Regions from separate parts of the Streptomyces albidicamelliae genome, predicted to be linked through region 1. Evidence: riboswitches for the same ligand, from Rfam matches in the RefSeq annotation. Region 1 holds a riboswitch; the other holds the start of a gene.
The links. Region 1 has a riboswitch for S-adenosylmethionine ahead of N8I86_RS04995 (amino acid ABC transporter permease). Riboswitches for the same ligand answer to the same signal wherever they lie in the genome.

Region 1 (3,198 bases):
CGCCGATCGGCTCGCCGTTGACGCTGACGTAGCCGATCTCGGGCTTCTCCAGGTGGTTGATGACCCGCAGCAGGGTGGACTTGCCGGAGCCGGACGGGCCGAGGATGACGGTTACCTCGCCGGGGCGGACGGTCAGGTCGACGCCGTCCAGTACCCGGTGGGTGCCGTACCACTTGTGCACGTCGTGGACCTCGACGGTGGCGGCCGCGACGTCCGCCAGGGCTCCGAGCGTCTTGGCGGTCATACGGCGGCCTCCCGGCGGATGCGGGCCCGCAGGTCGGTGAGCCCGGTGCGGAGCTTCTGCAGCGGTGTCGGCGGCAGGCCGCGGGTGGCACCGCGGGCGTAGTGCCGCTCGACGTAGAACTGGATGACGGAGACGACGCTGGTCAGGATCAGGTACCAGACGGTGACGACCAGCAGCAGCGGCACGATGTCGCCGGGATAGGTGGAGCCCATGGTCTGCGCGGAGCCGAACAGGTCGAGCAGGGAGACGTAGAAGACCAGCGAGGTGCCCTTGATCAGGCCGATGAGCTGGTTGACGTAGTTCGGGATGATCGAGCGCAGCGCCTGCGGAAAGACGATTCTGCGGAACTGGTATCCCTTCGGCAGACCGAGTGCCGCGGCCGCCTCGTGCTGGCCCTGGTCGACGGAGAGGATGCCGCCGCGTACGACCTCGGCCGCGTAGGCGGCCTCGTTGAGGCTGAGGCCGATCACGGCGACGACCATGTCGGTGGCGAGCTTCGACTCGTCGAAGGAGAAGAAGGCCGGGCCGAAGGGAATGCCGACGCTCAACGTCTTGTACAGGGCACTGAAGTTGTAGAGGAAGATCAGTACCACGATGAGCGGGATGGAGCGCAGCGCCCAGACGTAGGTCCAGCTGACCGCGCGCAGCACGGGGCTCCTCGACAGCCGGGCCAGGGCGAGCACAATGCCGCCGATCAGGCCGAGCACCGCGCTGTAGGCGGTGACTTCGAGGGTGATGAGCAGGCCGTCGAGGATGGTGGGGCGCAGGAACCAGTAGCCCCAGCGGTCCCACTGGTAGAAGGGGTTGGAGACCAGTCCGTGCACGAACTGGGCGACCAGGACGAGCACTACCGCGGTGGCGATCCAGCGTCCGGGGCGCCGGAGCGGCAGAACTCGCTGGGCGGTGAGGGCTTTCGATGGATGGTCGGCGGTCGGCGCCTCGGGGAGGGCGACGGTGGCGCCAGGGGGTTCACTCATGGTGGGCTCCGGCTGGGTGCGTACGCCCCGGAAGCGCGGCATGCGGGGGCGCACACGACGGCGAGGTACCGGGGTGGGGAGGACAACGGCACACCGCGGGGGCGGTGTTCGTCAGGGAGTGCGGGGGCTGTGGGGAGGTGTCAGCCCCGACAGCGGGCACAGCCCGGTGCGGTACACAGTGCGCTGTTCACGCGAAGCAGATCGACGGCGCGATCGGCGACGAGGAGGTTCGGGTACGGCTGTACGCAGTCCTGGGAGCGGCGCGTGGCCGTCCTGGGAGCTGCGTACATGGCGTCACCATCACTGTTCCGGCCCGGTGGGCCTCGCGCTTACCGAAACGTCTTCGGTCCGGTCGTCACCTGGGGCACCCCACCGCGGCGCGAGGGTTGCCGGTCAGCAAGCCAGGGCTTGTCGCTGACACTCATGACCGTTCTTGGCCGTAGTTAAGACAACTGCCCGAACGAATGTCAACGCCGGTCCACCAGGTGGAACGGCTAACGGGCCGCGTGTGTTGCCCAGTCCAGGATCTGGACGGCTGCTCCGGCGGCCTCCAGGCCCTGGCAGCGGGCGTGGTGACGGCGCTCGATGCCGTCGAGGTCGAGGTGGCCGCCGAACGCCGGGGGGGCGGCGAGCCGGCGGGCGTAGGCCCACAGGGCCGGGTGGCCGGCGATGCGCTGGACGGCGGAGGCGTCGAGGTGGTTGCGGTGGACGGTGTCGAGCTGGACCAGGGCGACCCACAACTCGACGTCGGCGGCGGTGATCTCGCCGCGGATCAGGTATGTGCGTCCTTCGAGCCGGCGTTCCAGGGCGCCCATCGTTTCGAGCAGCATGCCAAGTGCCCTGTCACGTTCCACCGGCGCGCCACCGGCCGATCCGGCGCGCTGCGCGGCCTGTTCGATGCCCTGAGCGCACATCCGCTCGACGGCCTCGACCTCCGACTCCGCGCCGCACGGGTAGAGCGAGGGGCGGTCGCCGCCAAACCGGCGGTCGAGGTCGCGCATGATGTCCGGGGCGTGGGTGCTGACGATCCGCCCGGACCAGTCGTCGCTGAGCACCGGCGCGATGGCCGGACCGGGGTACCGGTGGGCGCTGGCCTCGTACAACGGACGCAGGACGGAGTGGCCGCCCTCGGGGCAGTCGGGGACCGCGGGCAGGTGGGTCGCCGGACAGACGGTGTCCAGGCCGAGCAGGCTGTGGGCGACGGCGATGCGCAGGCCGCCGGGACAGGCGGTCGACAGATGGAGGCGGTAGCGGCCCGGAACGGCGTAGTGGCCGCTGCGCGCGTCCCGGCCGATCCGGCCCCGGAAGGCGGGCGCGGGTCGGTCGGCGGCGTGGGCGGCCAGCGGTGTGACAGTCATGACTCTCCCCGGGAGCGGGCGCGGACGTACGCGCGGCGGAAGCGACGTCGGGTGAGGGAGCGGAGCTCTCCCGTACGCACCGGACGGCACGACGGCCGAGGGCGTCTCCGGTGCGGGATGGGCGCGGCTCAGCCCTGGGGGTTGACAGCGCTGCAGACACGCAGCAGATCGATGTGACGGCGGGAGGTCAGAAGAGGCGAACGGCCCACTCGGACGGTGACCGGCTCCAAGCGCCTCATAATTTCCCTACCTATTCACTAGGATTCCCTCAGTGAGTGTCGATCCGACCGACATCGGCGTCAAGAGGGCCGTCCCGCATCGCGGACACCCCGATGGGACGGCGGCCGGCCTCGACACGGTCACCACACGTTTCCCACTGCAACCGTCGCGGCGCGGCGACGGTGGCGAGTCGGCGTGGATGACGCGCCGACGAGCTGCGTGCGACAAGTCGTTCCTCGGGGTCGGTGTCCGGCGTCCTCGGCCTTGTACAGGAGTCCGGGCCTGGATCCTGCGACGATCCAGGCCCTGGTCAGTCCGGATACTCCGGTCCGACCGCGGTGCGGGCGCCGAGCGTCCTTCCCCTGCCCCAGCCGAGCTCACGCCGGTATCCGCCGAGCAG
Region 2 (3,198 bases), 3.6 Mb from region 1:
CCGCCCCGGAAGGGGGCTGTATACAGCCGTTCTTCCGGCGTGCCCGCACGGCCGGCCCCGCTCAGGCCACCCGGCGTGCCGCGTATTCCGCGACCTCCACCATGGGGGGCCGTTCCTCGGTGTCCACCGAATAGGTGCGCGGCCGGAAACCGTCCTCGCCCCGCTCGAACTGGGTCAGGGACGGCCGCACCAGGTGTCCCCGGGCCAGCCGCAGCTGGGCGGTGCGGTAGATGGCGGCGGCCATGCGGCCCAGCGCCTGGCCGTCCTGGTGGCGGTGCTTGCGCACCCCGACGTCCACCTGGGCCAGCGCGTCGAGTCCCACCAGGTGCAGGGCGTCCACCAGCATCCCCAGCTCCACGCCGTAGCCGACGGGGAACGGCAGCCGCTCCAGCAGCGAGCGGCGGGCCGCGTACTCGCCGCCCAGCGGCTGCACGAAACCCGCGAGCTGCGGCCAGTGCATGTTCAGCAGCGGGCGGGCCATCAGCTCGGTGACCCGGCCGCCCTGCCCGGCCGCGCCGCCGAGCGGGCGGTCGTACATGCCCTTGACGAGGTCGACCCCGGGGTCGGTGAGCAGCGGGCCGACGATCCCGGAGACGAAGTCGGAGGAGAACTCGCGCAGGTCCGCGTCGATGAAGCAGACGATGTCCCCGCCGGTCACCAGGAGCGAGCGCCACAGCACCTCGCCCTTGCCGGGGACGGCCGGGAGGCGGGGCAGGATGTCGTCGCGGTGGACGACCCGGGCGCCCGCGGCGGCGGCGACCTCGGAGGTGCGGTCGGTGGAGCCGGAGTCGACCACGACGATCTCGTCGACCAGCGGTACCTGCTCGACGAGGTCGTGGCGGATCACCGCGACGATGTCGCCGACCGTCGCCTCCTCGTCGAGTGCGGGCAGCACGACGCTGACCGTCTGACCCGTCCGCTGCTTGGCGGCCAGGATCCGGTGGAGCGGGCGATCGGTCACGGACCAGGAGCGGGTGGCCAGCCAGCGCTCGACTTCTTCCAGCACGGTCTGCTGCTCCTCACGTTGTCTCGCGGTTCGGACGACTATCTCAACTGTCCTGGCCTTCGGTTACAGTCTTGAACAACGCCGATGACCATCGCATGTCGGAGGTCACCGGCGTCGACAACCACATACCGCTCATCCAGAGGGGCAGAGGGAAACGGCCCGATGAAGCCCCGGCAACCCTCCAGTCGGTACTCGTAGATCAGTTCTGATCGTCTCCGCGAGGCTCCCGGCTAGGGAAGGTGCCAAATCCGTCTCACGGCGAAGTGCGTCGTGAGGAAGATGAGGAGAAAGGGCCTCGCCTCCATGGCTGTGCAGACTGTCGCAAGCACCAGTGATCCCGCCGTCGACCTCGGTCCCGCCGCTGCCCTGAGCTGTCGCGAATGCGGACACCGGGTACCCCTCGGACCGGTCTTCGCCTGCGAGGAGTGTTTCGGGCCGCTGGAGATCGCCTACGACTTCTCCGCGTACGACACCGAGGAACTACGCCGGCGCATCGAGGCCGGTCCCGCGAACATCTGGCGGTACGCGCCGCTGCTGCCCGTCCCCGCCGACGTGGCCGACAAGCCCAATCTCAACCCGGGCTGGACGAAGCTCGTCAAGGCCGACAACCTCGCCCGCGAGCTCGGCGTCACCGGCGGCCTGTTCGTGAAGGACGACTCCGGCAACCCGACGCACTCCTTCAAGGACCGGGTCGTCGCCCAGGCCCTGGAGGCCGCCCGCGCGTTCGGCTTCACCACGCTCTCCTGCTCCTCCACGGGCAACCTGGCCGGTGCCGTCGGCGCCGCCGCCGCCCGGGCCGGCTTCCGCTCCTGCGTGTTCATCCCGCACGACCTGGAGCAGGGCAAGATCGTCATGGCCGCGGTGTACGGCGGTGAGCTCGTCGGCATCGAGGGCAACTACGACGACGTGAACCGCTTCTGCTCCGAGCTGATCGGCGACCCGGCCGGCGAGGGCTGGGGCTTCGTCAACGTCAACCTGCGGCCGTACTACGCGGAGGGCTCCAAGACCCTCGCCTACGAGATCTGCGAGCAGCTCGGCTGGCGCCTCCCGGACCAGATCGTGGTCCCGATCGCGTCGGGCTCCCAGCTCACGAAGATCGACAAGGGTCTCCAGGAGCTGATCAAGCTCGGTCTGGTCGAGGACCGGCCGTACAAGATCTTCGGCGCGCAGGCCGAGGGCTGCTCGCCGGTGTCCACCGCCTTCAAGGCCGGCCACGACGTGGTCCGCCCGCAGAAGCCGAACACCATCGCCAAGTCGCTGGCCATCGGCAACCCGGCCGACGGCCCCTACGTCCTCGACATCGCGCGCCGCACCGGCGGCGCCGTGGAGGACGTGACGGACGCCGAGGTCGTCGACGCCATCAAGCTGCTGGCGCGCACCGAGGGCATCTTCGCGGAGACGGCGGGCGGCGTGACCGTCGGCGTCACCCGGAAGCTGCTCAAGGACGGCGTGCTGGACCCGGCCAAGACGACGGTCGTCCTCAACACCGGCGACGGCCTGAAGACCCTCGACGCGGTGGCCGGCACCGGCCTGACCGCCACCATCCGCCCGACCCTGGACTCCTTCCGAGAGGCTGGCCTCGCATGAGCGTGACCGTTCGCATCCCGACCATCCTGCGCACCTACACCGGCGGCCAGGCCGAGGTCAGCGCCGAGGGCGCGAACCTCGCCGAGGTCATCGAGAGCCTGGAGAAGAACCACACCGGGATCGCCGCCCGGGTGCTGGACGACCAGGGCAAGCTGCGCCGTTTCGTGAACGTCTACGTCAACGACGACGACGTGCGTTTCGAGCAGGGCCTGCAGACGGCCACGCCCGACGGCGCGGGTGTTTCGATCATTCCCGCGGTGGCCGGCGGCTGCTGACCGGATGACCGATCATTACCTTCGGTAACAGCGGTTACGCATGGTTCATCGGATTGCCCCCTCCGTGAGAGAAGCGGAGGGGGCAATTCTGCGTGATTGAGCGCGGTAGAGTTGGGGAACACGGCCGTGGCCTTCGGGTCACGGGCCCTGCATTCATGCCGCAGGCCCGACAAGAAGTAGCCAAACTATGCGGGCTTTATGCGGCTTTTGCTCCTTTTATGGGGCCCGACTTGCCCTGAATTCGGACGAATTCTCGGCAGATTCCGGACCGCCCCCGTCCAGAATTCTCGTCCGATTGACCTGTTGCAGACGGCAGTTGGACAGATACAT

Region 2: linked by a shared signal. The riboswitch ahead of thrC (threonine synthase) and the one ahead of N8I86_RS04995 (amino acid ABC transporter permease) in region 1 are both predicted to bind S-adenosylmethionine.

The regions. Positions count from the first base shown of each region.
Region 1 is NZ_CP106795.1:1,037,157-1,040,354, forward strand. Features, by position in the region: gene N8I86_RS04990 (amino acid ABC transporter ATP-binding protein) at 1-244, opposite strand, end outside; gene N8I86_RS04995 (amino acid ABC transporter permease) at 241-1,221, opposite strand; SAM riboswitch class IV at 1,542-1,650, opposite strand; gene N8I86_RS05000 (glutathione S-transferase C-terminal domain-containing protein) at 1,716-2,579, opposite strand; gene N8I86_RS38970 (putative leader peptide) at 2,708-2,818, opposite strand; gene N8I86_RS05005 (4Fe-4S dicluster domain-containing protein) at 3,109-3,198, opposite strand, start outside.
Region 2 is NZ_CP106795.1:4,642,561-4,645,758, forward strand. Features, by position in the region: gene N8I86_RS21400 (glucosyl-3-phosphoglycerate synthase) at 62-1,006, opposite strand; SAM riboswitch class I at 1,136-1,292, shown strand; gene thrC (threonine synthase) at 1,310-2,593, shown strand; gene N8I86_RS21410 (MoaD/ThiS family protein) at 2,590-2,868, shown strand.